3 regions of the Pseudarthrobacter sp. NPDC092439 genome follow, and region 3 is predicted to be linked to each of the others. Evidence: riboswitches for the same ligand, from Rfam matches in the RefSeq annotation. Region 3 holds a riboswitch; each other region holds the start of a gene.
What was found. Region 3 has a riboswitch for cyclic di-AMP ahead of ACIQCM_RS13930 (C40 family peptidase). Riboswitches for the same ligand answer to the same signal wherever they lie in the genome.
Positions count from the first base shown of each region.

Region 1: it holds a riboswitch for cyclic di-AMP, as region 3 does, so the genes downstream of both, ACIQCM_RS15055 (hypothetical protein) here and ACIQCM_RS13930 (C40 family peptidase) in region 3, are expected to answer to the same signal.
Region 2: it holds a riboswitch for cyclic di-AMP, as region 3 does, so the genes downstream of both, ACIQCM_RS02110 (LysM peptidoglycan-binding domain-containing protein) here and ACIQCM_RS13930 (C40 family peptidase) in region 3, are expected to answer to the same signal.

Region 1 is NZ_JBIVQB010000009.1:719-10,539, reverse strand. It holds gene ACIQCM_RS15080 (hypothetical protein) at 1-88, shown strand, start outside; gene ACIQCM_RS15075 (SixA phosphatase family protein) at 143-670, opposite strand; gene ACIQCM_RS15070 (winged helix-turn-helix domain-containing protein) at 720-1,589, opposite strand; gene ACIQCM_RS15065 (response regulator transcription factor) at 2,205-2,945, shown strand; gene ACIQCM_RS15060 (sensor histidine kinase) at 2,946-4,478, shown strand; cyclic di-AMP (ydaO/yuaA leader) riboswitch at 4,587-4,767, shown strand; gene ACIQCM_RS15055 (hypothetical protein) at 4,773-5,549, shown strand; gene upp (uracil phosphoribosyltransferase) at 5,608-6,243, opposite strand; gene ACIQCM_RS15045 (phosphatase PAP2 family protein) at 6,256-7,098, opposite strand; gene ACIQCM_RS15040 (nucleoside deaminase) at 7,160-7,660, shown strand; gene ACIQCM_RS15035 (glycosyltransferase family 4 protein) at 7,700-8,809, opposite strand; gene ACIQCM_RS15030 (6-pyruvoyl trahydropterin synthase family protein) at 8,822-9,217, opposite strand; gene ACIQCM_RS15025 (zinc-binding alcohol dehydrogenase) at 9,226-9,821, opposite strand, start outside.
Region 2 is NZ_JBIVQB010000001.1:444,624-454,444, forward strand. It holds gene ACIQCM_RS02070 (thioesterase family protein) at 1-746, opposite strand, end outside; gene ACIQCM_RS02075 (endonuclease/exonuclease/phosphatase family protein) at 908-1,585, shown strand; gene ACIQCM_RS02080 (NUDIX domain-containing protein) at 1,582-2,085, opposite strand; gene ACIQCM_RS02085 (DUF1918 domain-containing protein) at 2,171-2,362, opposite strand; gene ACIQCM_RS02090 (glucose 1-dehydrogenase) at 2,541-3,434, shown strand; gene ACIQCM_RS02095 (DUF1810 domain-containing protein) at 3,475-3,927, opposite strand; gene ACIQCM_RS02100 (DNA alkylation repair protein) at 3,920-4,432, opposite strand; gene ACIQCM_RS02105 (TraR/DksA family transcriptional regulator) at 4,429-4,785, opposite strand; cyclic di-AMP (ydaO/yuaA leader) riboswitch at 5,221-5,390, shown strand; gene ACIQCM_RS02110 (LysM peptidoglycan-binding domain-containing protein) at 5,394-6,212, shown strand; gene ACIQCM_RS02115 (YdiU family protein) at 6,301-7,791, opposite strand; gene ACIQCM_RS02120 (hypothetical protein) at 7,855-8,094, opposite strand; gene ACIQCM_RS02125 (universal stress protein) at 8,266-9,129, shown strand; gene ACIQCM_RS02130 (universal stress protein) at 9,162-9,821, shown strand, end outside.
Region 3 is NZ_JBIVQB010000007.1:40,593-50,413, forward strand. It holds gene ACIQCM_RS13910 (DUF3027 domain-containing protein) at 1-262, shown strand, start outside; gene serC (phosphoserine transaminase) at 377-1,507, opposite strand; gene ACIQCM_RS13920 (metal-dependent transcriptional regulator) at 1,781-2,494, shown strand; cyclic di-AMP (ydaO/yuaA leader) riboswitch at 2,614-2,852, shown strand; gene ACIQCM_RS13925 (M23 family metallopeptidase) at 2,865-3,686, shown strand; cyclic di-AMP (ydaO/yuaA leader) riboswitch at 3,801-3,999, shown strand; gene ACIQCM_RS13930 (C40 family peptidase) at 4,104-4,727, shown strand; gene ACIQCM_RS13935 (NlpC/P60 family protein) at 4,880-5,641, shown strand; gene ACIQCM_RS13940 (HNH endonuclease) at 5,890-6,390, shown strand; gene ACIQCM_RS13945 (molybdenum cofactor guanylyltransferase) at 6,434-7,090, shown strand; gene ACIQCM_RS13950 (DUF6457 domain-containing protein) at 7,087-7,380, shown strand; gene ACIQCM_RS13955 (molybdopterin molybdotransferase MoeA) at 7,377-8,747, shown strand; gene fdhD (formate dehydrogenase accessory sulfurtransferase FdhD) at 8,811-9,689, shown strand; gene ACIQCM_RS13965 (alpha-mannosidase) at 9,807-9,821, shown strand, end outside.

The DNA of each region.
Region 1 (9,821 bases), on a different contig from region 3:
CGCGGCAAAGCCAGGCGCCGCGGCTAGAGGGACGGCAAAGCAAGCCCCGCCCAGGCAGCCTGCCCGAAAGCCGGCGCCGCGCCGCTGACGCGCCCGTCCCGGCGGCGTCAGACAGGTGGACGGGCACCGGAACCAGCGCCTTTCAGTGCGCGCGCGGAACCTTGAACCGGGTAATGCGGGCGTCCTGGCCGTCCAGTTCGGCCCACGGCTTCTCCGTCTCCAGGACGGTCAGCGCATTGGTGGGGTAGCGGGTGGCGGCGTCCATATAGGCGTCGTGGTCCGAATCGCGGGAAGCCAGGTGCATGGCGAGGTCCTGGACGCCGGGCAGATGAGTGATCAGCATCAGCGTGGTCACGGTGTCCGGCACATGGTTCACCACGGCGAGAATCCCGAGGGCCGACGCTTCGTACAGCCCGTCCTCCAGCTTGGGCGTCGGCGCCTTGTCGCCGAGCTCCGAGCACACCCAAGTGCAGGTCTGCCGGGTGCGCAACGCGCTGGAACACAGGATGAAGTCCGGCACGATGTTGTGCTTGAGCAGCCACCGCCCGGCCAGCGGCGCTTCACGGTGTCCCCGCTCCTCGAGGGGACGCTCGTGGTCCGCCACGCCGCCAGGCCAGTCGGCCTTGGCGTGCCGCATCAACACAAGCCGTCGAAGATGGTGCCCACTCATGGCCCAAGCCTAGTCCCAAGCCGCGGGGCCCAATGCCGGGAGAGCCCAGCTAGATGGAGTATTCCGGAGCGGCCCAGACAACAACCTCGGGGTGCTCGTAGAACCGGTAGCCCTGGCCGCGTACGGTACGCACGGTGTTGGCCAGACGGCCCAGCTTGGAGCGGAGGCGGCGGATATGGACGTCGATGGTGCGCTCATTGGGCACTTCCTCGGCATTGCGCCACAGGCCCTCGAGCAGTTCGTCGCGGCCCACGGTGCGCGTTCCGTTCTCCACGAGGTAGTTCAGCAGCTCGAATTCCTTGAACGTCAGGTTCAGGGATTCGCCGTCCAGGTGTACCTCGCGGCGGGCCAGGTCGATCAGGACACCGGAGGGGCGGGGCTCCTGCTGCGCCGGGCGCGGGGTTTCGGTGCGCTGCCGGGCGTTGACGGTGGGGTCACCAAACGTTGAGCGTACGACGTCGAGCGCGGAACCTGGGGTGCCGGCGGGGGCTATGGCAACTGCTGCGTAGCTTTCGGCACCGGCCACCAGCGACTGGGCGTAGGCACGGATTTCCTGGGCGAGCTTGGCAATGGAGGTACCGGCTGCTGCAGCGGTTTCCTCATCGATGCCCATATACAGGACGAAGCCGCGGGCTACGTTGTCGTTGGCCACTGGGCGCACTGCGTTGGGCCCGGCCACTACGGGAGTGGGGGCGGTCATGGGCGCGGATTCTGCCTGCGGGACTGCGCGGAGCTGGCCGTATGAGTTGGGGTTGTAGCCCTGGGGTACGTAGCCCGTGGCCGGGAAGCTGCTTCCGGCGCCGACGGGAGCGGCAGGCGTCCGCTGCCCGAAACCGGGACCGGGGCGGAATCCGGTGGACTGGGCAGCCTTGGCGGCGTTACGGACGGAGATATGGACGTATCCGGATGCAACTGACATGAATGCTTACCTCAATGTGAATGGCCGTCATCGCGGCTCGAATGCTTGGTCCCCGCAATGCTGGGGAGGGGCGCCCGACGCTGGGCTAGTGGGGCGAATGCCTAAGAACTTCAAAGGGTGGGAAGGTCAGGCGTGCATTCGGCAACAGCGCATCCCGGCGGCAGCAGGTGCGCTGTGCCAGTAATCTGCGGCTGCAGGTGCTGTTGAGTTCTTGTTCACATTGGAAGTGTGACGCGTAACAATGCGAACTTGCAAGTAACAATGGACCAAACCGTCCGCATTATGAGACGAAATGGACTAATGTGCCGCAAATCACGATTCAATTACTCGGCGGTAACAGCAACGAAAATGCCAATACCAGTCGGTAACCCGCTCAATACCAGCGCTTTATTCGGATGACTGCCGCAAACGATGTCTTTAATGCATTTTCCCGCACGGGCGTGAAATCGCCCCGCCTGCACGGGTTCGCTGTCCACCCGGACCGGCATTCGGACACCAGGCCGACAGTGTGCGGACGACCTCCGGGCACGGCGTTCAGGTCGTTAGGCTGAACTTCACAGCGGGCGCACAGGCTGCCCTAAGCCCGGCTACAACGAGAGATCGGAGAGTTGCTCCATGGCCACTTCGCACTCCATGACCAACAACCTGCCGCAACTCTCCCACCCCGACGGCTCTCCGATCCGCGCCCTGGTGGTCGATGACGAGCCCAGCCTTTCCGAGCTGATGAGCATGGGACTGCGCATGGCCGGCTGGTCCGTGGCGGTTGCTGCCGACGGTCCGCAGGCGGTGAAACTGGCCAAGGAGTTCCGGCCCGACGTCCTGGTGCTGGACGTCATGCTCCCAGGGTTCGACGGCGTTGAGCTCCTGGGCAGGATCCGTACCTTCGCGCCTGAGGTGCCGGCCCTGTTCCTCACCGCCAAGGACGCCGTCCAGGACCGGATCCTTGGGCTCGCGGCCGGAGGCGACGACTACGTCACCAAGCCGTTCAGCATGGAGGAGGTCCTGCTCCGCCTGCACCGCCTGGTGCAGCGCTCCGGAGTGGCCGCCATGGACACCGCCGAGCTGGTGGTGGGAGACCTGGTCCTCAACATCGATACCCGCGAAGTAACCCGGGCCGGAGATGACGTCCAGCTCACCGCAACCCAGTTCGAGCTGCTCCGGTACCTCATGGAGAACCCGAGACGCGTGGTCAGCAAAGCCCAGATCCTGGACCGCGTATGGAATTACGACTTCGGCGGCCAGGCCAACATCGTGGAGCTGTACATTTCGTACCTGCGCAAGAAGATCGATGCCGCGCACCCGCCCATGATCCACACCGTCCGGGGTGCAGGTTACGTCATCAAGCCGGCGGACTAGATGGCATTCTCCGGTCCAACGCCGCCGGCCACCGCACGGCCTGCCGGCTCCAGCGGAGCGCCGCGGAACTGGCTGAAGCCGGCCACCTGGCACCTCCGGACCCGGCTCACCGCTTTGGCCATGGCCCTGCTCATCACGATCTGCGGCGCGGTCGGGGTAGTCAGCTACGCCTCCATGGACACCTTCCTGACCCGCCAGCTTGACGACCAGCTGACCCAGGCCGCGGAGCGGTCCAACGATCCGGGACGGCCACCCATGGGTGGCTTCAACGGGCGCGACCCGCTGGATGCCCGGGGGCAGAGCGTCGGGACGCTGAACGCGCGCATCGTTGACGGCCAGGTCAACAGTGCAGGATTTCTGGCCCCGGACACCACACGGTCAGCGCTTTCGGCGAAAGACAAGGAGACGCTCCAGGCGCTGGCGGCCGGCTCCGCACCGGTGGACAGGAAGCTGTCCACCGGCAACTACCGGCTGGTCGCCGTGCAGACATCGTTTGACGACGTCCTGGTGACCGGGCTGCCGCTCGCTGCCAAGGAAAGCACGCTGGCCTCCCTCGTATGGACCTTCCTCTTCGTGTCGCTCGGCGGGCTGCTGCTCGTGGGATTCGCCGGAACGGTGCTGATCCGCCGCACGATGAAACCGCTGGAGCAGCTTTCCGGGGTGGCCACCAGGGTTTCCCGCCTCCCGCTGGACGCAGGCGAGGTCGCGCTGGCAGTGCGGGTGCCGCCGTCGAACGCCAATCCTGGAACAGAAGTAGGCAGCGTGGGACACGCGCTGAACCTCATGCTGGACCACGTGGCCAACGCGCTGCAGGCCCGGCAGCGCAGCGAGACCAAGGTGCGGCAGTTCGTAGCTGACGCATCGCACGAGCTGCGAACTCCCCTGACTGCGATCCGGGGCTACACCGAGCTGCTCCGCATGACCGAGCACTTCACGCCTGAGGGCGAACGGTCACTGGCCCGCGTGCAAAGCCAGTCCGAGCGCATGACGGCGCTGGTGGAGGACCTGCTGCTGCTCGCCCGGCTGGACGAGGGGCAGCCGCTGAAGCTGGCGGACGTGGACCTGACCCAGCTGGTGATTGAAGGTGTCAGCGACGAGAAGGTCATGGCGCCGGGGCACAACTGGCGGCTGGAACTGCCCGAGGAGCCCGTGGTCGTTGCCGGCGATGCTGCACAGCTTCGCCAGGTGCTGATGAACCTGTTATCCAACGCGCGCAAGCACACGCCTGCCGGCACCACCGTGGAGACGAGGGTCAGGGTGGTTCCCGGCGGCGCCGCGGAGGTTGCGGTAACGGACGACGGCGGCGGGATTCCCCCGGAGTTCGTGGACAAGGTCTTTGCCCGGTTTGCCCGCGCAGACGCGGCGCGGAAGGGCGCCTCCGACCGAAGCGGCCCTGCGGCGGCCGAAGGGACCAGCGGCCTGGGGCTGTCGATCGTACAGTCCATTGTGGAGGCGCACGGCGGCACCGTCAGCGTCGAGTCACGGCCCGGCCGGACGAGCTTCATAGTCAGACTGCCCATTACGTCCGGGTGAGGCGGCAGGCAATGGCGACGCGCCGCCGTCGTGATCTCTGTTACCAAAATGTGACTTCGGCCTGAAACTCCTGTACCGTCGAATGGTGCGCTTCCGTTCGTGGCGCATGTCCGGATGACGCCGAGCTCTGCCGCTTCCCGGACTCCGATAGACCGATGGCAGAGGCGGGGGACCCACCGTCCCGGGCACGCTATCAGGCCCTTGGGGTTAAGCCAGCACGTGAATGTTCCGTGCGGCCGGATGCCCTCATCCGAACCCGACAGCTAACTCCGCAGGTGTGAGAGGCGATCCATCATGTCTGAATTCCAGGTAGAACCGCGCCCAAATTCTGGCGTTCCCACCCGCGCAGCCGCCCGCGCGGCCAAGCGCTCCCGCCGTGGCACCTTTCCCGCATTGGGGCGCCGGGCTGCCGTGCTGGCGGCATCCTGCGCGCTGCTGGTGGGCGTTGGCGCTGCAGGCCAGGCCACAGAGTCGATGACCCGCGCTGCATCCACGGAACCCGCGGCCACGCAGCTCTCCCCCGCTGAGCAGCAGGCGCAGCTGGCCCTCGAAAAGAGCGAGCTCCAGTCCGCCGCGGCAGAAGCCGCCGCCGCCAAGGCAGCCGCCGCCAAGACGGCCGCTGCTGAGAAGGCTGCCGCCACGAAGGCTGCTGCCGCGAAGACGGCCGCCGAGAAGGCTGCAGCTGCGAAGGCTGCCGCAGACAAAGCCGCGGCCGAAAAGGCTGCTGCCGCGAAGGCCAAGGCTGCGAAGCCAGCCGCCGTGAACGACCCCGCTGGCGCGCAGGCCTACGCCGCCAGCCAGCTGGCGGCGTACGGCTGGGCGCCGGACCAGATGCAGTGCCTGAAGACGCTGTGGACCAAGGAATCCGACTGGAAGACCACGGCCACCAACTCCAGCAGTGGCGCATACGGCATCGTGCAGTCCCTGCCTGCCGAGAAGATGGCAAGCGCGGGAGCCGATTACCTCACCAACTACCGCACGCAGATCAACTGGGGCCTGGACTACATCAAGGAGCGCTACCAGTCACCGTGCGGCGCGCTGAACTTCCACTACGCCAACAACTGGTACTAGGCAGGACCGGCCCGCCGGCCGGGACCGGCAGGGCGGGGTCTGTTACCCGTCCTGCCGGCTAACCTGCGATGCCGTACAGGCGGTCGCCGGCGTCGCCCAGGCCCGGAACGATGTAGGACTTTTCGTTGAGTTTCTCGTCGATGGAGGCCAGCACGATGGTCACGTTGGCGCCGGAGAGTTCCTCTTCGAGCTTGGCCAGGCCTTCCGGGGCGGCCAGCAGGCAGATGCAGGTGACGTCAGAGGCGCCCCGCTTGAACAGGAACTTGATGGCCTCGCGGAGGGTTCCGCCGGTGGCAAGCATCGGGTCCAGCACGAAGATCTGGCGGTCCGTCAGGTCCTCAGGCAGGCGCTCGGCGTAGGTGATGATGTCCAGGGTTTCCTCGTCGCGGGCCATGCCCAGGAAGCCAACCTCCGCCGTGGGGACCAGTTTGGTCATGCCCTCAAGCATCCCCAGGCCGGCGCGGAGGATCGGAACCACCAGCGGCGTGGGCTTGGTGAAAGCCGTACCCACGGTGGTGCTGACAGGGGTCTCGATAGTGACTTCTTCGGTGCGGACCTCGCGGGTGGCCTCGTACGCCAGCAGCGTGACCAGCTCCTCCGTCAACTGCCGGAAGACCGGCGAGGGGGTGTTTTTGTCCCTCAGGACGGTGAGCTTGTGGGCGACCAAGGGGTGGTCAACAACGAGAGTGCGCATGGGTCCAAACTATCACCCGGCACGATGGTCCCCCGGGCCGCGGCCCCGGCCCGCATCCGCTCCGCGCTCCCCCTGGTGTTCGGGCATGTGGTCGTGGATTTTCTCCGCCACGACGTCCCGCACCACGGGGTGGTCGAACGTGGGTGCGGGACCCACGTGTTCCTTGCGCCTTGTCAGATGGAAGAGCCTGTGGGCAAGGATCACCAGGCCCACCCAGGCACCGCCCAGCAGCCAGCCGGCAGTGACGTCCGTGAGCCAGTGGTGGCCAAGGAAGACCCGGCTCAGGCCCATGGCGATGATAAAAATCACTCCCGCGGTGACGGCCATAACGCGCACCCAGAGCTGATGGAACTGCAGGCACAGGACGTACAGCAGCACACCGATGACCACCGTCGTGTTGAGCGTGTGGCCGCTCGGGAAGGACGGCGAGTGCTCGAACGGGGGGACGGCTTCCGAGTGGTCGGGCCGCGTCCGGCCTACCAGGCGCTTGCCGACGGTGGTGGCGTAGATGGAGACGGCCGCGGCACCGCCCACCAGGATAATCGGCCGCCATGTCCTGCTCAGGAAGGTTAACCAGGCGGTGAGGATGCTGGCCAGGATGGGCATCCCCACCCCGCCGCCAATATTGGTGAACCCCGTGACGAAGGCGTCCAGCTCCGGGTTCCGGAGGGTCTGCGAGTACTCCAGCGCCGGAATGTCGAGGTTGGTGAGCCCTTCGTCATCCACCACATTCGAGTAGACCTCCGCGCCGAGGAGCGCGAGTGCCACCACAAGGCTGCCGCCTACGATCAATGTCAGCCAGAGGGCGGCGTACGGCTTGATCCATTTGTCCATGCGGTCTTTGACAGTACTCACTGTGCCTCCCGGCGGATGGTCGTCACGGGCTCTGGGGATCCTTCGAAACTATCATTGAGCCATGGTCTCCGCAGGAAAATCACACCACGAATGGATGGGCCTCGCCCTCGCGGAGGCCCGTCGTGCCCTTGCCACGGCGGATGTGCCGATCGGCGCCGTGGTCATAGGGCCCGACGGCGGCCTGCTGGGTTCCGGTCGCAACCAGCGGGAGGAGCTCGGAGACCCGACCGCCCATGCCGAGGTGGTGGCGATCCGCGAGGCGGCGGCCCGGCTCCGTGAACGGGCAAGGCTTGGCGGCGGCGCGGACGACGGATGGCGGCTGGCCGACTGCACTCTGGTGGTCACCCTTGAACCGTGCGCCATGTGCGCGGGAGCGGTTGTGTTGTCGCGGATCCCCCGGGTGGTCTTCGGCGCGTGGGACGAGAAGGCCGGGGCGGCAGGCTCGGTGTTCGACGTTCTGCGCGAGCGCCGCCTCAACCATTGGGTGGAGGTCTACCCGGGCGTCCGTGAGGCCGAATGCGCCGCCCTGTTGCGGGAGTTTTTCGCGACCCACCGGATATAGGGCTGCAGGCCTGGCGCGCGTTTTCCGCGCGCCTGGTCTTTAGCCGCGCAGCGCCTCCAGGACCGTGCGCGCGGTGTGCTGCCAGTCCGGCAGCCTGGAACGGGCATCAAGCGCGGCCGTGCGCCACGTGGCCCGCAGCTGCGGATCCTCCAGCCAGCGGCGGACGACGGCAGCCAGTTCCGCCGGGCTTTCCTGCCCGCCGGGTGCCAGGGGAACCGCGGCACCGGGCAGGATGTGAGCGGGGTGTTCGGAGCCGCCGGACCCGGAAATTCTGTGGCCGAGGGCTTCCACCGCACCGGTCCCGTCCCGCACTACCACCGGAATGCCGCGGGCCAGGGACTCTGTGACTGACATGCCAAAGGCCTCCTCCCGCGAGACCAGGAGACTTAGGTTGGACAGCGCCCACTCCCCCTCGAGTGCAGCACCGGAAAGTTCTCCGGTGAGCCGCAATCGGTCCGTCAAACCAAAGCGCACCAATGCTTCCCTCACCTGCGCGGCATATCCGGGATCCGCCTGATCAGAGCCGACCAGCGCTGCGGTCCAGTTCAGGTTCTGGAGCTTGGCCAGCGCCTCCACCACGAGCAACTGGTCCTTGTTCGGGAGAAGCGCCGCCACGATCACGATGTGGGGAGGGGCCGATCCCGGCGCCGGCGGCGCCGCATCCGTTCCGGGCAAGGCCACATGGATGTTGAGGCCGTGCCTCGCCTGGAGGGTCCGTGCCGCGGTATTGCTGGTGGAGACTACCCCTGCTGCCGCTTTCAAGGCGCGCGCCTCGCTGGCCAGGGTGGGGTTGCCGGTGGTTTTCGCCACCGTTTCCCCGGTGTCGGGAACCGTCATGTGGACCAGGACCCAGGGCGGCCGCCCTGCTTTGGCGGCGAACTCCAGTTCGTCCGGCGCGCCCACCGCCACCAGCCCATCCACCATGACCACGGCTCCGCCGGGACCGTACTCCTGTTTCGGTTCCAAAAGGCCCGCGAACCGGCGTCGTTCGCGGGGAGAGGCGGCCGGCCAGGACCCTTCGACGGGAACTACCTCAACCTCGGCGGCGAGCATGCGAAGACTCTCAACCAGCCGGGAGTTATAGACGTTCCCGCCGGAATGGTGCCGGATGTTGCCCGGGACCAGCAGCCGGATGGAGGGCGGGTTCACACTGGTGCCGGGTCAGTCGGCGAGATCCAGCGAAAAGGTCGCCCAGGCATCCGGATTTTCGCGGAGGGTGACGTCGATCCCAGCGAGCTGCGCGCCGTCGTCGGACTTTTCAACCTCCCGGGCCACGCGCCGGGCGACGTACTCGGCGAGGGCCTCGGTGGTGCTGAGTTTGCCCGCGAAATCCGGGTGATCGTCCAGGTTCCGGTAGCTCAGGTCCGCGAGGACCTCCTCGATAATGGTGCCGGCGGCGCCGATATCCAGGACGATCGCGTCCGCGTTCAACGCCCGGCGGCGGAAGGTCACCTCCGCGACGAAGGTTGCCCCATGCAGCCCCTGGGCAGGGCCAAATACCTCCCGCGGGAGGCTGTGCGCGATCATGAAGTGGCGTCGGACGGTCAGGCTGAACATGGATTACCTCAGGTTCTGTTGCTGGAGTCGGTGGGATATTCGATCACGTGGCAAAGCGCGTCGCGCCTGCCGCTCGCAAGTTCCTTGACCACTGCGGGGAGCTCGGCGAACGAGGACGAGCCGGTAAGGAACGCGTCAAAAACAGGGTCGGCCAGAAGGGAAGCGGCCAAATCGAGGCGGTCCGCGTTGGTGCGGCGATGCCGGCGTGCGCGGGCAACCACGCCCACCTGGCTCGCCCTGATGGAGAGGCGCCGGGCGTGGAAGTCCTCTCCGAGCGGCACGGTCACGTCCCGGTTGGCGTACCAGGACATTTCGATAATGTCGCCCTCGTCACCGGCCAGCTGCAGGCTGCGCTCCAGGCCCTGCTGGGAGGCTGAACAGTGGAAGACAATGTCGCAGTCAGCCGCGGCTTCATCGGGGTGGACGAAATCCACTCCCAGGGCGTTCGCCAGCCCCTGTTTGGCGGGGTCGAGGTCCACGAGCTGCAGGCGTTCCAGCGGGAAGGACCGCAGGAGTTTTGCCACCATCCCGCCCACCAGGCCAGCGCCGACCACTGCAACCCTGTCCCCCAGCCGCGGTCCCGCTTCCCAGAGTGCGTTGATGG
Region 2 (9,821 bases), on a different contig from region 3:
TGAAGCACCGTGGAAGTCAGGCCGATTCCGTCCCGGCCAAAGGACACGGCGTTGTCCAGTCCCAGCCATTCGCCTTCCGGGCGGCGGTACATGTGGATCTGCAGGTCCAGGTTGGGGAAGGCATAGCTGTCCTTGCCCGGGGGAACGCGTGCGGCGATGCCGTTGGCCGTATCCACCATGCCCATGAGACGGGCCAGGTCGCCGCTGTCCGCCCGGTCCGTCAGGGGGTGATCGGTGCGGAGCCAGACCTTGCCGGCGCCCGGGCGATGCCCTTCGGCCACGCGCATCTCGAGGGAGCGGATATAGCCGCCGGGCCAGACGGCGGACCCGTCGTAGGGCTTGCAATCGTCCGGCCCGGCAATGGCGGCATCCTCCATGGCGGCAACGGCTGAGGTGTCCGAGGTGGCCATGCGCCAGGCGGTGGCCCGGATGGCGGTGCGGCCGTTGGCCACGAGCTCAGCCTGGACCAGTTCGATGGTCCGGCCGGGCCGGAGCGTGGTGGTTTCAATATGGAAGTCGCCGCCGGGGATCAGGCCGAGGATTTCATAGCTGAGCCGTGCCATCCGCATGTCGGTGCGGGGTTCGTGCCGCTCCAGGCGATCGGCCAAAAGGCCGGAGGCCGGCGCCATGTGCTGCTCGTGGACGTTCCAGGCACCCTGGGCGTGGATCGTGGAACGGAACCGGCCGCCGTCGAGCTCCTGGTAGTAGAAATGTCCTTCAGCCAGTTCAGGCAGGTCTGTGGTCACCGTTGGCCCCTTCTGCATGTTTAAGTGAATCGGCACTAACTCTAACGGCTTGTCCAAAACATCCCGCCGCCGGGACTCGCCGAAATGTTGGAGTCCGGACGGCGCCGTCTGGGTAGACTCAGGAACTGGGTCCTGTCAGCAACCCTCGGAAGAGGAGTTACATGCGCGTCATCAGCTACAACCTCCGCAAACACAAGGCCAGCGGCGAGCTCCTTGCCCTGGCCCGGAACCATGACATCGATGCGATGTGCCTGCAGGAAGTGGATTCCAGCGACCTGCCGGAGACGCTGGGCCCGCTCCATCTGGCCGACGCCACCAAGGGCAACCGGCTGGGGCTGGCCATCTATTACCGCACCAGCCGCTTCACGGCCATGAACACGCAGTCGTTCGCGCTGAAGAAGTCGATGCATGACCGGGTGCTGGCCCCGGCACATGAGCGCCTGATCGGCACGCGGGTCATGGACAATGAGACCCAGCACGAACTGGTGATCGGCTCCTTTCACGCTGCCCCGCTGACGGCATCCAACTCGCTGCGCCGCAAACAGATCCACGCGGCGCACGCTGAACTCCTGACCATGGGTAAAGGCCTGATGACGCTCATGGTGGGTGATTTCAACTACCCGTTCTTCACCAAGAACCTGGACATGCACATGAAGAACTCAGGCTATGCGCTGTCCCTCAGCAACCGCCGGACGTACACGCGGTACAAGGTATTCAAGGGCCACTTCGATTTCGCCACGTCGCTGGGACTGGACATCCAGAGCGTGGAGACACTGCCGCGCGGGAACTCGGACCATCTTCCCATCCTGGTGACGGCGGAGTACGGTCCGGACTATTAGGCGGGTTTCCGGGCTTCCAGCCGCTTCCGCAGTTCCGGCCAGGCAGCAGCGAAGCCGGGGTGCAGTTCCTTGCGCTCCACGTCGGCCAGCGGCACCCAGAGTAATTCAATGCTCTCGGGATCACTGATCACCGGGTCGAACGGCTCACGCGCCAGCACCACCACGGTGGTGTAGGACCAGTAGCCCAGGTCCAGCACCGAGGTGAAGAGGACATCAACGTTCGACGCCGGAACCGCAGCTTCCTCCCACGCCTCACGGAGGGCACCGGCCACTGCCCCTTCCCCCTCGTGCAGCGCACCTCCGGGCAGGCCCCAGGTGCCGCCGTTGTGACTCCAGGTGGCGCGGTGCTGCAGCAGGACGCCCTTCGCGGGATCGTAGGCCAGCACGCCGGCGGCGCCGAAGCGGCCCCAAAACCGTCCCTGCCCGCCCTCCACCCAGGCATCGCCGGGATCACGCGGGCCGGTCCGGACGGGCGGGGTGGAAGTCACTGAATGATCCATGCGCACCAGTCTGACAGGCGCACCCTCCGCGGCGCACCCGTTCGTAACAGGCGGCTTCAGTAAAAATGCTTCAGCAAAAAGTGGTTCAGTTACCGTGCCCGCGGTCTACGGCGAAATCACCGCCGGGGTACATGACTGTTTCGTGGCCGTCGTCAAAGCGGACCAGGTACGGCGGTGTCCCGCCAGGCCCCCTGACTTCGACAATAACGCCGTGCCGGTCGGAGGACCCGACGTTCCGTCCGTGCACGATGATGCGGTCTCCCTGTGCTGCCTCCATCGCATTCACCTCCAGTCCCAGATTACGACTGCGGCCGTGGACGCGACAGGGGCGCCTCACCCGGTTTCCACCTGCGGCCGGTTTGCGGGTTGGCAGGGAGAGCTTCAATGCCTAGGGTAGAAATGTAAGCCTACTTACTTTTGCTGCGAAGCATTCCCAGTCGTCAGGAGGACCACCCATGACAGACCAGTACACCTTTCGCAACCCGGTCACCGCGTACGAGGAAATCTCCCCGCCGAAGCAGCACCAGCCGGAGCCGGGCCTGGATGCGGCACTGGTTCCCAAGGCAGACCTCGGCGAAGAAACCTACCGCGGAACCGGCCGCCTGGAAGGCCGGAAGGCGATCGTGACAGGTGCCGACTCCGGCATCGGCGCCGCGACAGCCATCGCGTTCGCCCGGGAGGGGGCCGACGTCGTCCTTTCTTACCTGCCCGAGGAAGAGGAGGATGCCGGGCGCATTGCGGGCCTCATCGAGGCCAGCGGGCGGAAGGCCGTCAAGGTGCCGGGCGACCTCAAGGATCCCGCCGTGTGCCGGGAAGTGGTGGACACCGCAGTGTCGGCCCTGGGCAGCATCGACATCCTGGTGAACAACGCCGGCAAGCAGGTGGCCCAGGAGGAACTGGCAGGCATCACGGATGAGCAGTTCGACCACACGCTTAAGACCAATGTGTATGCCATGTTCTGGCTCACCAAGGCCGCCCTGCCGCATATGCCGCCGGGCTCGACCATCATCAACACCACCTCCATCCAGGCCTACAGCCCTTCCCCGACGTTGGTCGATTACGCCACCACCAAGGCCAGCATCAACAACTTCACCAAGGGCCTGGCGCAGCAGCTTGCGCCCAAGGGCATCCGGGTCAATGCCGTGGCGCCGGGTCCCATCTGGACACCGCTGCAGGTCAGCAGCGGCCAGCCCAAGGAAAAACTGCCGGAATTCGGGCAGTCCACTCCCCTGGGGCGCGCCGGCCAGCCGGCCGAGCTGGCACCTGCCTACGTCTTCCTGGCCTCGCCGGAGTCCAGTTACGTGGTGGGCGAGACGCTGAACGTCAACGGCGGCAACCCAACGCCGTAGCCCGGCACGACCGGCTGCCGGCGCCGCCGCCGGAGCGCAGCTATTCTGCCGCCTGGTCCGGCATGTCCAACAGCAGCCGGTCCGTCGCGGCGTCGGGCACGCCGTCGAAGAACGTGGCGAGGACGGTCTTGAACACCGTCTCCCCAGGCGCTGCGCGGAGGAACAGGGTCGCGGACGAGTGCAGTTTGCGCGCGTCGATGCCGCCCAGGATTTCGTCCGCGGAGCGCCCGGCATGGGCGGCGAGTGCCTGTGCGCATTCCAGGAGCCGGGGGCCCAGCACCGGATGCGCCAGATAGGCTCTGGCTTCTTCGAGAGATCCGATCGCGTAGCGCTGTGACGTGGGGCTTTGGCCGAGCCCGGCAACCTGCGGGAACACAAACCACATCCAGTGGCTGCGTTTATGCCCTGTCTGCAGCTCGGCCAAAGCCTGGTGGTATGTCCCACCGCTGTCCTGGGCGGCCGTGAACCGCTCAAGGTTGTACCGGTCATTCATGGTTCCCTCCGATCCGGGCCGCGGCCCGTAGCTGACGATCCGGATCCGCCTTCCAGCGATCCAGCACCGAAACGGCCCGCCTCCGGTCCTTTTCGCCGAGTGCGCCAAGCAGCGGAACAAGGACGTCGGCCATGAGCGGATCTGTCAGTTCCGGGGTGTGCGCGGACCTGAGGAACCCTTCGATGCGGGTCAGGTCGGTGTGCCGCAGCAGACCCACCCTTGCCTGAAGCAGCACCACCGCTGCAAGTCTCCGTTCAAAGACAGGCCTGCTCCCCGGCTTCGGCACGCCCCAAAGTGCCGAAGCCAGGAACACCACCCCGTCATGGTCCAGGTCCCGGAACTTCCGCAGCGCGTCCCTGACGGTTCCCCGCACGGCACCCACAGATGCCCCGTAGGAGGCCAGACTGCCGCCCAGCCGCCCCTCGACGTCGTCCGCCCTGTACCAGGTACCCTCGTTCTGCAACGTGCGGTCGATGAATGCGGCCACATCCTGGACCGCTGTCACCGGCGTCCCGCCGCTGCGTGCGTGATGCAATAGGGCGTCCAGGGCCTGGCCTCCAGACGGCCCTCCGCAATGGCTTCGCCGCACACCGCGCAGATGCCGTACGTCCCGTCATCGATTCGGTCCAGCGCGGCCTCCACCTGGTCCAGGCCGGCGCTGCTCTGCTTGAGGAGCGCGGAGGCCTGCGACAGTTCAAACGCGATGGTGGAGCCTTCTGGATCGTGTTCGTCGTCCACATTTGCGTTCTGACGTGCCGAATTAGCCGAGGCGATATCCGCACGAAGGGCCGGCAGGAGCGCCACCTTGCGGGTGCGTTCCTCCTCCAGCATCAGCCGGAACCGCTCAAAATCAGGCATGCCCAAAGCCTAGCCCCGGCCGCCACGCACGTCAGTACCGGCCCACCGCCATCCAATGGCCCCATGCCCTGCAGGGCGACCACCACCGGTCACGGATGCAGGCTTCCGGGGGCACGGCGCGGGGCCGTGATCGCGGCCCCGGGACATAGTCCGCAATACCACATCCTTCAAGGGCTGACTGAGCTTGCAGGCGCGCAAACCGCAGGCAGCAGTCCGGGATTGTTACGATGTGATGCATTTCACTTCGGACCCGTCGGCTGCGGGCGTCTTTCGAGGTCAGCGCGCCATGCAGGGTGAATCCAAACGATAGCCTAATCCGAGAGAAGGGCCTCGGATGTTATCCAAACGTGACATTTAGGTGGACGGCGGGTTACGGTCGAGTGGTGTCCCTCCCCGATGGGACATTCCCACCAGCCTGCCGAGCCCTGCCGCTGGACCGGGATACCACCGTTTCCAATTGGCAGGGACGGGGGAACCAAGTTTCCACGGCCTCATTGAGGCCTAGGGGTTAAGTCGAAAGCCTTTCCGCTTGTGCGGATGCTTCCGACCGGGCATCTCCAGCCCGAACCCGACAGCTCACCCCGCAGGCATGGGAGAGGCGATTCACTGTGTCAAAAATTTCCACCACCGCCCGTCATCGTGCAACTCCGACCGGCTCCATCACCGTCCAAGGCCTGGCCCGGACCTTCGGCCGTCCCGCACTGGCAGTAGCCGCGGCATCCGGCATTGCGCTCAGCGTCGGCGCCCCCGCCCAGGCAGGTGTGAGCGGCCCGGACGCTGAAGCAACGTCGGTCCAGACGTCCTCCGCACCCGCGGCAACTGCTGCCGCGGCAACTGCTGCCACCGTGCACACCGTGGTTTCCGGCGACACCCTGGGCGCGATCTCCGCTGCCCACGGTGTGGCTCTGGCCGATGTCCTCGCGGTCAACGGCCTCTCCATCGACACGATCATCTACCCGGGCGACCAGATCGAGATCCCCGGCGCAGGCTCTGCGGCGGCTGCACCGGCAGTTGCACCTGCGCCCGCACCCGCACCGGTCCAAACGACTGCAGCGGCGCCGACGAACACCGGCATGAACCTGTCCTACGCGTCCACCGCGCCGGCCGAGTCCACCGGCACGGGCACCGGCGCAGGGATCCTCGCCTCCGCCTACAGCCAGATCGGAATCAACCAGGACTGCACCGCCATGGTCGAGACCGCCCTGCGCTCGGTCGGAAAGAGCGTTGGCGACCTTGCCCCCACGCAGTTCTACCAGTACGGAACCGTGGTCTCCACCCCGGCCCCCGGCGACCTGGTGATCACCTCCGGCCACGTCGGCGTTTACGCCGGCGACGGCCAGGTTGTGAGCGGCGGCATCGACGGCTACAAGACGGACGTGCACTCGCTCAGCTGGCTCGCCGGCGCCTCCTTCGTGCGCGTGGCCTAGGCAGCACCAAGGGCCGGAAAGGGCGGCATTCGGAAATCATCCCGAATGCCGCCCTTTCCCCCTTAAACATCCGGCAGTTGGCTGGCGTTCAGGTTCCGCAGAACGTCAGGTAATCACCAAAGCTTTCGGGGGCTGCCTCCTCGTAGCGCTCCAGCCCCGGCCGCCGCCGGTATGGCTCGGAGAGGACTGCGACGAGGCGCTGGAACGGGCCGATGTCACCTGCGGTGGCTGCATCCAGGGCTTCTTCCACCAGGTGGTTGCGCGGGATATAGACGGGATTGACGCGGTCCATCAGGCTGGCGTCCGGCGCCATGGCCCGCCACCGCTCCGCCCAGGCATCGAAGGCGGCAAGGTCCAGGACCATTCCGCGCGCCGGCCCGGTGTTTCCGAGGGCCGCATCGCCGAGGCGGCGGAAAAACTGCGTATAGTCCACCGGACCGTCCCTAAGCAGGGCTATGACGCCGTCGACCAGTTGGGACACCTCCGCTGCCTCCGGGCTTCCTGCCGGATGTCCGGCCAGACCCAGCTTCGAGGCCATGCCCGCTGTCCAGGCGTCGCTGTAGCGGCGGCGGAACTCCCCCAGCACTTCCACTGCGGGCTCTACCGCTTTTTCCTGGTCCTCGTTGATAAGGGGAAGCAGCGATTCGGCCAGGCGGGCCAGGTTCCACTCCGCCACCACAGGCTGGTTGGCGTAGGCGTACCTCCCGCCGGTGTCGATGGAGCTGTACACGGCGGCCGGATTGAATGCGTCCATGAAGGCGCAGGGCCCGTAGTCAATGGTTTCACCGGAGATGGTCATGTTGTCCGTATTCATGACGCCATGGACAAACCCCACCAGCATCCACTGCGCCACCAGCGACGCCTGGGCCTCAACCACGGCCCTGAACAGCGCCAGGTAAGGGTTGCCGGCCTGCGCTGCCGCCGCATAGTGGCGTGCTATGGCGTGGTCAGCGAGCCTGCGCAACAGGTCGGGATTGTCCGTGGCCCGCGCGTACTGGAACGTACCCACGCGCAGGTGGCTGGCGGCAACCCGTGCCAGCACCGCACCGGGCAGCATCGTGTCACGGCGCACGGGGCGGCCGGTGGCAACCACGGCCAGGGAGCGGGTGGTGGGGATTCCCAGCGCGTGCATCGCCTCGCTCACCAGGTACTCGCGAAGCATGGGTCCGACGACGGCACGGCCGTCCCCGGCTCTGGCAAAGGGTGTGCGGCCCGACCCTTTGAGGTGGATGTCCCGCAACCGGTCGCCGTCGGACGAACTCCCGTGCAGCGGCAGCTCACCCAGGAGGAGGGCGCGCCCGTCGCCGAGCAGCGGCGAATAGCCGCCGAACTGATGCCCGGCATACGCCTGGGCGACCGGCGCAGCGTCCGGCGGGACGTCGTTGCCCACCAGGAACCTGGCGCCCTCCGGGCTGCGCAGGAAAGCCAGGTCCAGTCCCAACTCCCCTGCGAGGGCCTCGTTGAGGACGAGCAGCCGGGGTTCGGGCGCCTCTTCCGCCTGCCAGGGAACAGCAAGTTCGGGCAGCTCCCGGGCGAAACGTGATTGAAAGCTGACGGTCGATTCCGCTACACCGCTCATGGGTTAACCCTAGCCCCGCCCGGCGCGCTGCGGGCCGTCACTGGGTGGCCGCTCACGGCAGCCTCACGTGACTGCGTGCCCGCCGGGAAAGTCGCCATGTTCCCCGGCCTGGGCCTCCTCCTGGAGCAGTGGGTCCTCCTGCCAGGCGTCCGGGTTTTCCTCGGCAGCGCCCGGATAGCTGTCCGGTTCTCCGTGGACGGGGTCCAGTTCGAGGGAAGAGGCAGCGCCGGGGGCCTCGTCCAGGATGACGTCCTGCTCCGGAACAACTTCCAGTTCGTCGTCGGGGAGCTCCTGCTCAGTCATGGTGATGCCTTTCCACGTATCGGATCAGTCAATAAAGTAAGCATACTGATGAAGATGGTGCTGTGTGAACGGCCAGGCATGGGAAAAGGGTGACTTTGGGCCCTACCTCCCCGGGGGTTTTGCGGCCACGCTGGTGGCATACGCCCGTAAAGGACCCCGCAGGAGCAGGACATGGCAGCCCGCAAGCCCATTGCCGTCGGCACGAATGACACGCCCCAGAGCCACGCAGCAGTGTCCTGGGCGGCCCGGCGGGCCCACAGGGACCGGCTCCCGCTGGTGATCCTGCACGTCGTGGACGAGCGTTGGCTTTCCGAACCCTACCCGTGGCGCAGCGTACTCCAGGAGTCTGGGGAACGGATCCTTGAGGCCGCAGCGGCACGGGCGCGGGCGTTCCCATCCCTTGAGGTCAGTACCGCCGTCCTGGCTGGCGGAGTGGGCCGGTCCCTGGCCAACTATTCGGACCGGGTGTCCATGCTGGTGGTGGGGTCCGGCAGCGGGCACCTCGGCGGCGTGCTTGCCGACCGGGCGCTGCAGGTGGCGTCGTCGGCGGATGTCCCTGTCGCCGTCGTCGGAACCCAGGCTACGGAGGGCCGGCCCGGGGTGGTGGTCGGCGTCGACGGATCGGAAGAAGCGGTGCGCGCGGTGGCCTTTGCAGCCGCCGAGGCGGACCGGGAGGGCGACGAGCTGACCGTGGTGTACGCCTACAGCCCCCCTGACCGTCTTCCGGATGCAGGATTCACCCCGGAACTCGTTGCCGAGCTGATGGAAAAAGAGGAGCGGATCGTTCTCTCTGAAACCGTCGCCGGTCTGATGGCCGACTATCCGGACCTGGTGGTTCACCAGCGGCTCGAGCCGGGCCGCGATCCGGCGCAGGCCCTGGTTCAGGCAGCAGAGGGTGCCAGGCTGCTGGTGGTCGGCAACCGGGGACGCGGCGGGATCAGCCGGCTTGTCCTGGGCTCAACGGCACACGGTGTCCTCAAGCGCCTGCCCTGCCCCACGATCATCACGCGAATTCGGCCACTGAACCAGAAATGAAGTCCACTCGAACAGGAATGAGGACAGGATCCATGACATCCAGCCAGCCCATCGCCGTCGGCATCAGCGACACCGAAGCGTCCAGTGCGGCACTGATGTGGGCAGCGGCCCGTGCCAATCGCCGAAAGGTGCCGCTTGCGGTGCTCCATGTCATCGACGACCGGTGGATGGCCGGCGAGGCGCTCCCCTACGTGGACGTCCTGCGCCAGTCCGGACTGGACCTGCTCGAGGTCGCCGGACAGCGGCTGCGGGCGGCTGAGCCCGGCCTGGCCTTCACGCTCGATCTCCTCGAAGGCGGCATCGGCTCAACGTTGGGCGACTATGCGAAGAATGCTTCGATGCTGGTGGTGGGTTCCAGCAGCCACGCACGCGGCGCGCTCACCGACCGCGCGCTTCAGGTGGCGGCGACGGCGGAAGTCCCCGTGGCCGTCGTCGGTACCCACGAGGCCCAGGGCAAGGGAGTCGTGGTGGGCGTGGACGGATCCCGCGAGTCCACCCAGGCAGTCGCCTTCGCCGCTGCCGAAGCGGACAACCTGGGTGAGGAGCTTACCGTGGTGTACGCCTTTACCGGGCCGAACCGCTGGATCAAGGCCGGACTGCCGTCCAGCAGCTTTGCCGAGCTGGTGGTTGAAGAAGAACAGATTGTGCTTTCCGAAGCAGCCGCGGGAATCCGGCAGGACTACCCGGGACTG
Region 3 (9,821 bases):
CAATTCGCGCTCAAAGGCCGTCACCGTGAACGAGCTTGGCCTGCTGCCGTCCGAGGACTCCATCCTCGCCCCGGAGTGGGTGCCGTGGGCCGAGCGCGTGCGTCCTGAGGACGCGCAGGAAGCGCAGCAAGCGGACGCGCGGGAACCTGTGGCGGAGGCGGCGGAGGCACCTGCCGCCCCGGTCACCGATGAGGCGGCGGACGACGACGGCGGGGACACGGCGGACGACGACGGCACGGACGGCGGGGACGCCGCGCCTTAGCGGGCGCACCCCCAGTGCCCGAAGGACAGGGCGAAAGCTCCACGGGGAGAAAGGCGGCGCCAGGGATAAACCCGGGCGCCGCCGTCGTACTTAATCCGGACCGAACCCCGGCTGCTACTTGCGGAGGCGTTCCACGACGTAATCGATGCTGGCCAGCAGTGCGGTCACGTCCGCCGGTTCGATGGCCACGAACGTGGCGATCCGCAGCTGGTTGCGGCCCAGCTTGCGGTACGGCTCGGTGTCCACCACGCCGTTGGCGCGCAGGACCTTCGCCACCTGGGCGGCGTCCACGGAGTCGTCGAAGTCGATCGTCGCGATGACATTGGAACGCTCGTCCGGGTTGGTGACGAACGGCGTGGCGAAGTCCGAGGCCTCGGCCCAGGTGTAGATCCGGCCCGCGGAATCAGCGGTGCGCGAGGCGGCGAAGTCCAGGCCGCCGTTCCCGTTGAGCCACTGCACCTGCGCGTCCAGCGTCACCAGGGTGGACAGCGACGGGGTGTTGTACGTCTGGTTCAGGCGCGAGTTGTCGATGGCGGTCTGGAGGTCCAGGAAGTCAGGAATCCAGCGGCCGCTTGCCTTCACGCGGGCGGCGCGTTCCAGGGCGGCGGGGGAGAAGAGGCCCAGCCAGAGGCCGCCGTCGGAGGCGAAGTTCTTTTGGGGCGCGAAGTAGTAGACATCGCTTTCGGCCACGTCCACGTCCAGGCCGCCTGCGGCTGACGTGGCGTCCACCAGCACCAGGGCGCCCTCGTCAGCACCGGCAACACGCTTGACCGGAGCGTAGACACCGGTGGAGGTCTCGTTCTGCGGCCAGGCGTACGCATCCACGCCCGCTTCCGCCTGCGGAGAGGGGCGGGTGCCGGGTTCGGACTTGATGATGGAGGACGCATCGAGGAACGGCGCCTTGTTGGTGGCGGCGGCAAACTTGGAGCCGAACTCGCCGAAGGACAGGTGCTGGGCCTTCTTCTCCACCAGGCCGAACGCGGCAACATCCCAGAAAGCCGTGGAACCGCCGACGCCGAGGACCACTTCGTACCCTTCCGGGGCGCGGAAGAATGTGCTCAGGCCTTCGCGGACGGAACCCACCAGGTTTTTGACGGGGGCCTGGCGGTGCGACGTGCCCAGGATGGACTTCGAGGCCGCGGACAATGCATCGATCTGTTCCTGGCGGACCTTCGAGGGGCCGGCGCCGAACCGTCCGTCCGCGGGCAGGAGGTCGGCGGGAATAGTGATGCTGTTGTCGCTCACAGGTGCTCCAGTTTCGGCATGGACGCGCATGGTCCGGGCGGATGGTTGGCCTGCGGCCGGCTGCGGTGGCTCAGGCCCTCCTTATTCTGCCTGAACGGGTGTTCCCGCAGGAACCGGATGCGTCATAGTCCAGCAATTGAGACAAGGCGCGATGCTGCCTTCGGCGACTATTCGGACAAATTCAAAACAGGCTAAGCTTTTCACCGGACTACGCCCGGCCGAAGGCGTTACGGTGGGACAACGCAAGGTACTGCGCTCGAGGAGCTGAGCTGGATGACGGATCTGATCGACACTACGGAGATGTACCTTCGCACGATTCTGGAGCTTGAGGAGGAGAACATCGTTGCCCTGCGCGCCCGGATTGCGGAGCGGCTGCGCCACTCGGGCCCCACGGTGTCCCAGACCATCGGCCGGATGGAACGCGATGGCCTGGTGGTGGTCTCCGGAGACAGGCACCTTGAACTCACCGAGACCGGGCGCAAACGGGCCACCGAAGTCATGCGCAAGCATCGGCTGGCCGAACGGCTCCTCGCGGACGTCATCGGCCTGGACTGGGCATACGTACACGATGAAGCCTGCCGTTGGGAACATGTCATGAGCGAGCGGGTGGAGCGGCGCATCTACGAGCTCCTCGACCATCCCACGGAGTCCCCTTACGGCAACCCCATTCCCGGGCTCGACGCCCTGGGCGGCCAGCCGGTGCAGGCCGGCGGTGGCGCTGCGCCGGCTGCCGATAGTGCTGTGAGCCTGCTCGAAGCGATGAAGGCCTACCAGCCTGCTTCCGCGGTGGTGGTCAGTCGGCTGGCCGAGCCCATTCAGGTGGAGCCGGAACTTCTCCTGCAGCTCGACGAGGGTGGAATCCGCCCCGGCGCCAAGGTGTCGCTTGAGCGGGTGGGGGACTACATTTCGGTGCGGGTGCCGGGGATCGAAGGCGCACTCGAGCTGCCGCCGGAAGTGGCCGCGCACGTCTTCGTTACCGTCGTTTAGGGCGCTCAGGGCCTTCGCCCCTTACCCCGGTGTGCCCGTTCCCACACGGTTATAACGGAATTGTTACTGCCGGGCTTAAGCCCGTATAGTTAAACCCAAGCGTTGATACACAAGCGTTACCTGATCCGGAGCCGAGCTCTGCCAGCGGATCAGGTGCACGAGTCATTTACTGGCAGAGGCGGGGGAACCACAACCGGCAGCGGGGGCTGCCTTGGGGTGAAGTCCGTCAGCAGCAAGCCTCTCCAGCAAATTCCTCCCGGGATAGCTCTGTGCAGAAGTTTGCTTACGGCGGACCGGGTCTTTGAACTCTCTGACCCGAATCCGACAGCTAACTTCGCAGGCTTTCCAGAGAGGAAACCTTCTTTTGAGCATGCAGACCTCCAGGGGCCGGCGCCGCGCTGCGGGCCCCTCACCGACCCCCCGGGTTGTGGAAGTCATCGCCGCGGAGCGCCCCCGCGATTTCCACCGGGAAGCCCGCCGCCGGCGCGGCCCCTTCCGGCAGATGACGGAGTTCGCCTCAGCGAGCGGTATCGGCCAGAAGGCCGGAATTGCCCTGGCAGCCACCGGGCTCGTCCTCACCGTGACGGTCCCCTCCACCAGCCCGGTAATGGCCACTGAGGCCTCGGACGTTGTTCCCGCGGTTGCCGTGCAGCCCGCACAGCAGCCTGAAATCTCCGCTGAGGCCGGGGCCCGTATTGATTTCAGCCGCTCCGCAGTGGTCACCAAGGCGGACCCGGACGGCAAGCTGAAGCAGCTCCTGAGTGCCCAGTCCGCCAGCGCAATCTCGCGCGCCGCTTCGGTGGGCAGCCTTGGTGCGCCCCTGGCCAACCTGACTATGGTGTCCCCGTTCGGCTACCGGGTGAGTCCCATCACGGGCGGCTACGGCGACTTCCACCGTGGCGAGGACTTCGCGGCCCAGTGCGGCACCTCCGTGCTCGCGGCGGCCACCGGCACCGTGACCTTCGTGGGCTGGCATGATTTCGGCGGCGGCAACCGGGTGGTCATCGACCACGGAAATGGCCTGGAGACAACGTACAACCACCTCTCCGGCTTCAACGTCCGGGAGGGCGAGACTGTGGGCCGCGGCGACGTAGTGGCATATAGCGGAACCACAGGGGCGTCCACGGGCTGCCACCTCCACTTCGAGGTCCAGGTCAACGGCGAGGTCGTCGACCCCACCGGCTGGCTCTAGTCAAAACTGAGGGTTTGCTCTCGCAACACTTTTAGGCCCCGTGACCTTAATGTGACATTGGTTATTAATTCCTGTAACGTCGTACACGCGTCAACTTTTCCGAAGTTGACGCTCTTGAGTGGATTGCCTAACTCTGCCACCGCTCAAGGTCCGTTCGCATTTCATCGTCTGGCAGGGGCGGGGGAACCAATTTCGGCCTTCTGTTTGTGGGAAGGCCTTGGGGTTAAGCCGTAAAAGCTTCCTTGGAAGCGCGCGGCCGGGTGACTCCCATCCGAATCCGACAGCTCACCTCGCAGGCATTGGGAGAGGCTACCTTTCGTGTCTTCACGTCGTAATTCTGCGCGCCACCGTGCACAAACGGTGCGCACCAACCCTTTGGGCTCCGTATCCAAGGCCGTCAGCGCCAATGCGGGGACCATGGGTCGCCAGGCCGCAGTCGCAGCAGCAGCTTCGGGCCTCATTCTGACCATGGGCCTGCCGGCCACCGCAGCGGACACCACCGCGGGCATTTCGGCCTCCACCGAGTCTGGAGCCCCGAATGCCGCCGTAATGGCAGCCCCCACCGCCACGGTTTCCTTCGAGCGCCCGGTGGTTAAGACCACCGCAGCTCCGGAGATCGAGCCGGTCGAGGTACAGTCCACCTCCGAGGAAGAAGAGTCCACCACGGACTCCGCCGCCGACACTGCACTGTCTGCAGTTGCCGGCGCTTCCACCTCCGGCATTGCCGGTATTGCCTACACAGGCATTGGCCGCCCGTACGTCTGGGGCGGCACCTCTCCCAACGGCTGGGACTGCTCCGGCTTCACGCAGTGGGTCTATGCGCAGGCCGGCATCAGCATTCCCCGCGTCAACGCATGGTCCATCATGACCGCCACCGCTGCCCCCAAGCCGGGCGACCTGGTGGTCCAGAACGGCGGTGCCCACGTGGGCATCTATGTCGGCAACGGCATGATGGTCAGCGCGCTGAACCCCAGCCAGGGCACCCTGCTGCATGCCGTGGCCGCCACCGGTTCCTCGGTGTATTACACGCTCAACCCGTAGTTCAAGACGGCCCGCCCGCGGGCCCGGTTCAAACGCGTATTTCGCCAATCACCACATCCCCGTTTGGGACGTGCCGGGGTACCCCCAAGATCCCGGCACGTCAATAGCCCTGGGCTGTTCACAGCGGTCTTGAGGAAATCGAAAGAGAGAACATGACTACTCGTGCTATCGCACGGCACCGCGCCGAGGTCACCAAGACCAACTCGCTTGCTGTCATTGCCAAGGCCGTGGGCGACAACGCCGGCGGCATGGGCCGCCAGGCCGCAGTCATCGCTGCCGCTTCCGGCCTTGTCCTGACCAGCGGTGTTGCCGCCAACGCTGCAGACTCCAACGTCCAGCGCGATTCAGCCCCGGCTTCTGCCCTGTCGGTCGAGTCCGCCGTGGATGCGCCCATCTCGGCTGCCTCCACCATCTCCATCAGCTTCGAGAAGCCGGCCGTCTCCACCGAGGCCGCTCCCGTTGTCGAGGAAGAGCCCGTTGTTGAGGTGAAGGAGGCCGAGCCGGCTCCGGAACCCGAAACGGCAGCACCGGCCACCGCGGCCACGGTGACGGCATCCGCACCGACGGCCACCAAGGCTTCCGCCAGCGGTAAGGGTGCAGCCATCCTGTCGGCCGCCTACGCCCAGCTGGGTGTGTCCCAGGACTGCACCATGCTGGTGACCAACTCCTTGGCCGCCGTTGGCATCAACTTCCATGACTGGCCCGCCGGCTACCTCTCCCTTGGCCGCACGGTCAGCGCAGCTGAAGCCCAGCCCGGCGACCTCATCTACTACGCGGACGGCGGCGCGGGCGTAGCGCACATCGCTGTCTACGCCGGCAACGGCCAGGCCGTGCACGGTGGCTATAACGGCAACCAGACGGTGGTCTTCAGCGCGAACGTGGGCTCCGGCCCGGTCTTCATCCGCGTCGACTGACACGCCTTCGCAAGCCCTCCCCACTCCGGGAGCTTTGTCCTCTTAGAGCGCTTATAACCCCCCCTTTGGGGTGGCTAAGCGGACAAAGACTCCGGCGGGGAGGGCTTTTGCGTGCCCGCATTCCCGCGCCGGATTAGCTGATGGCGCAATTCTTTGTTTACTCTGGTGGTGTCGATCCATAGCCCGGACATGCCGAGGGCAGCCGGCCCTCGTGCCCCTGACGGGTGCGGCCGTGAAGAGGTACGTGCATGCGCACTCTCGTTCTGAATGCTGGATATGAACCGCTGGCGGTAATAACTTTCCGCCGGGCGCTGGTGCTTGTGCTCACGGGCAAGGCAAGCGTGGTGGCCGAAGGGGACGACCCCGTTGTGGGGCCGCAGGAGATCCTGGGCCGCCCGTCCGTGATCCTCCTCAACCGTTACATCCGCCCCCGGTATAACCAGTCCACCGCTGTCAGCCGGCGCGGAGTGCTCCGCCGGGACGGGCACCGCTGCGCGTACTGCGGCAAGGCTGCACACACCATTGACCACGTCCACCCGAAGTCACGCGGCGGCGCCGACTCCTGGGAAAACCTGGTGGCCGCGTGCCTGCGCTGCAACAATGCCAAGGGGGACCACACCCCTGGGGAGATGGGCTGGAAACTTCGGTTCGTGCCCGGGCCGCCGCACGGCACCATCTGGCAAATCAAGGAACTCGAAAAGCCTGCGCCCGACTGGGACCCCTTCCTCCTTCCGGAACGCGCGGCCTGAGACCGTTCTGCGCCGTTCCGCGGCCGTTGGCTAGGCTGGTGGCGTGGACAACCAGTACGCCTTCGATGCCCTGATTCTGGCCGGGGGCCGCTCCTCGCGGTTGGGGGGAACACCCAAGCAAGCGTTGGTTTACGACGGCGGCACCCTGCTTGAGCGAGCGCTGCAGGCGGCGACGGGCGCATCCCGCAGGGCAGTGGTTGGCCCGGACCCGGGAACTCTGCCGCCCGGAGTCGTGTCGTGCCGCGAAGATCCGCCCTTTGCCGGGCCTGCCGCTGCCATCGCTGCCGGACTGGCGGCCCTGGCCGGCCGCCCCGCCGGCTTTACCCTGGTCCTGGCCTGCGACATGCCGCGGGCGGAAGCCGCCGTGGTACGCCTCCTTGCGGAGTTGCGCGCTGCCGGTCCGGTCCCCGATGGCGTGGTTGCGTGCAGTGCTGAGGGCAGGATGCAGTCCTTGGCGGGTTTTTACCGCACAGCTGCGCTACAAAAAGCGGTGGACGAACTGGCGGGCAGGGGCACATTGATCAACGCCTCGGTTCGTTCCCTCCTTGCTAGTCTGGACCTGCAGCTTGTCACCGTCCCCGCCGGGTCCACTGCTGACGTGGATACCTGGGATGATGCCGCCGCACTAGGAATTGCCGCCGGACCCGGGCTACAGACCGGGACCGGCGCGGCAGCAGAGAACTTGGGAGGCAGTCCGTGAAAAGCCAGGAAGAAACCCTCGAGGAATGGTGCAGGTCCCTGCTCCAGGCCTACGGGCTGGAGGATGTCCAGGTGGACATCAACGCCATCCTGGGCCTTGCCGGAGTTGCCGCCCACTCGGTGGTGCGGCCGGCAGCTCCCCTCACGACGTTCATCGCCGGGCTGGCCGCCGGTCTGGCCACAGGCGGGGCCCGCGCGGTGGATGCCGCTGCGATGGAGTCTGCCCTCTCCGTAGCCAAGTCACTGGCAGCCGCCTACGATGCTGAAGCGCCGGAGGCTCCCGGAGAATGACCGGGGAAACCCAGGGGGAACCGGCGGACCACGGACACCACCACGCGGCGCACACATGGGCTGAAGCGCGGCAGGCCGCATTCGACGCGGCCGGGCCGATTCCCGCAGGACCCGTCGCGCTCGAACTGGCGCTGGGCCGGCGGCTCGACCAGGACATCGTGGCGCTGCAGGACATGCCGCACTATGCGTCCTCCGCCATGGACGGGTGGGCTGTCAACGGCACCGGACCGTGGATCACCACGGAGCCGGGAACGCGGCTGGCTCCGCACCAGGCCAGTCCCATAGCCACGGGCGGGCTCATCCCGCCCGGGGCCAAGGCGGTGCTCCGCACTGAAAGCGCCGTCCTTGCCAAGGACGAGGACGGCCTGCCCATCCTCACCACCGGCGGCACCGCCCGGCCGGGGGAGCCGCGGACCGGACAGCACGTCCGCAAGGCGGGAGAAGAAGCCCAGGAAGGGGACGTCCTGGTAAAAGCCGGCGTGATCCTGAACCCGGCCCACCTGGCCTTGGCCGCACTGGCCGGCTATGACGAACTGCAGGTCCAGGGCAAGCCCGTGGTCCGGCTCATCCTCACCGGTTCAGAGGTTGTGGAACGCGGCGTGCCGGAACCGGGGAAGGTCCGGGATACCTTCGGTCCCCAGCTGCCTGCTGTCGTGGAGATGCTCGGCGGCATCCCGGGCGGCCAGCAGCGGATCGGCGACTCCTACGGGGAATGGCTGGCCGCCCTGGAGGACGTGGTCCCCGAGGCGCCTGGCGCGCCCGGACTGCCGGCCGACGTCGTCATCACCACCGGCGGCACGGGACGCTCCGGAACCGACCACCTGCGCCGGGCCGTCGCCGAGTTGGGCGGACGCCTTGTGATCGACGGCGTGGCCATGCGGCCGGGACACCCGGCGGTCCTGGCGGAACTGCAGGATGGCCGGTTCGTTCTGGGCCTGCCCGGCAACCCCCTGGCAGCCATGATGGCGCTGTCCACCGTGGGTGCGCCGCTGCTGGCCGCCCTGGGCCACGGCACGCTGCCGGAGGTGCAGGAAGTTCCGTGCGGCACCCTGCTCGAGCCTGAACCGGGCCGGACCCGGCTGATGCCGTTCCGCCTGCTCTACGGCATGGCGTCCCCGGCCCAGCACACCGGGCCGGGGATGATGCGCGGCCTGGCCGCGGCGGACGGCGTAATGGTGGTGCCCCCGCACGGGGTGCAGCTGGGCGAGATGGTGCCGGCTTTCGCGCTGCCCTGGGGCCCACCCATCCCGGCCGCCCCGGACCCGGCCGCCAAACCGAAAACCAGGACTGCCAGGCCGGCAAAGACCGGCACCGCCAAGGCCGCGGAACCCGCCGGCCCCGTTGACTGGAGCGCCCTCCTTGGCTGACCCGCGCTTGGACCACGGGCCCTCCCGTTGCCATGATGGAGGCATGAACGGAAGAGGCCGGCTATGGGACGCGTGACGCAGCGCCGCAAGGTGCACAAATATGTCCTGGACGGCAGCCCCAAGGCGTTGGAGTTCCCGGTCCGGCACCGCGAAGACGTGCTGGCCGTGGAGGAACCGCTCGAGATGCGCCTGGACAGCCTCTCCTACTCCGTGACCATGCGCACCCCGGGCGACGACTTCGACCTGGTGGCCGGCTTCCTGGTGGCCGAGGGCATCATCTGGGAGCCGGAGCAGCTCATCTCCCTCCGGTTCTGCGCCGGAGAAGACGAAGACGGGGTGCAGACCTTCAACGTGGTCGAAGCCCAACTCCGGCCGGACGTGCCGCGGCCGGCCACCGGGCGGAACGTCTACACCTCCAGTGCCTGTGGCATTTGCGGCACGGACTCCGTGGACGCGGTCCGGAAATCCTCGCACTACAGCCCCGAAGCGGACCCGCTCACTGTCGACGCGGACGTCCTGGCATCCCTCCCCGCACTGCTCCGCCAATCCCAGCGCCTCTTCGACACCACCGGGGGAGTGCATGCTGCCGGGCTGTTCCGGATAACTGACGACGGCGGCGCACAGCTTTTGTGCCTGCGTGAGGACGTGGGGCGCCACAACGCGGTGGACAAGGTGGTGGGCTGGGCGCTCCGGGAGGGGTTGCTCCCGCTGCGCGGGACGGTGCTGCAGGTTTCCGGGCGGGCGTCCTTTGAGCTCGTCCAGAAGGCTGCCCTTGCCGGGATCCCGGTCCTCTCCGCGGTCAGCGCCCCTTCCAGCCTGGCGGTGGAACTGGCCGAGGCCAGCGGCCTGACACTGGCAGGCTTCAGCCGGGGCACCAGCTTCAATGTCTACTCCGGGGATGCCCGGGTGCGGCTGGCAGCCGCCGGTGCGCCGCCGTCGTAATGACTGGCTCCGGGACCCGCGACCCGGCGGGGAGGGGCTTGGTTATCCTCCGGCCAGCCGGTAGATTTTTCCATCGAATGGACATCGCGGTCACACTCCAACGCTAAGAGGCCCCTATTGCATGACGACCGA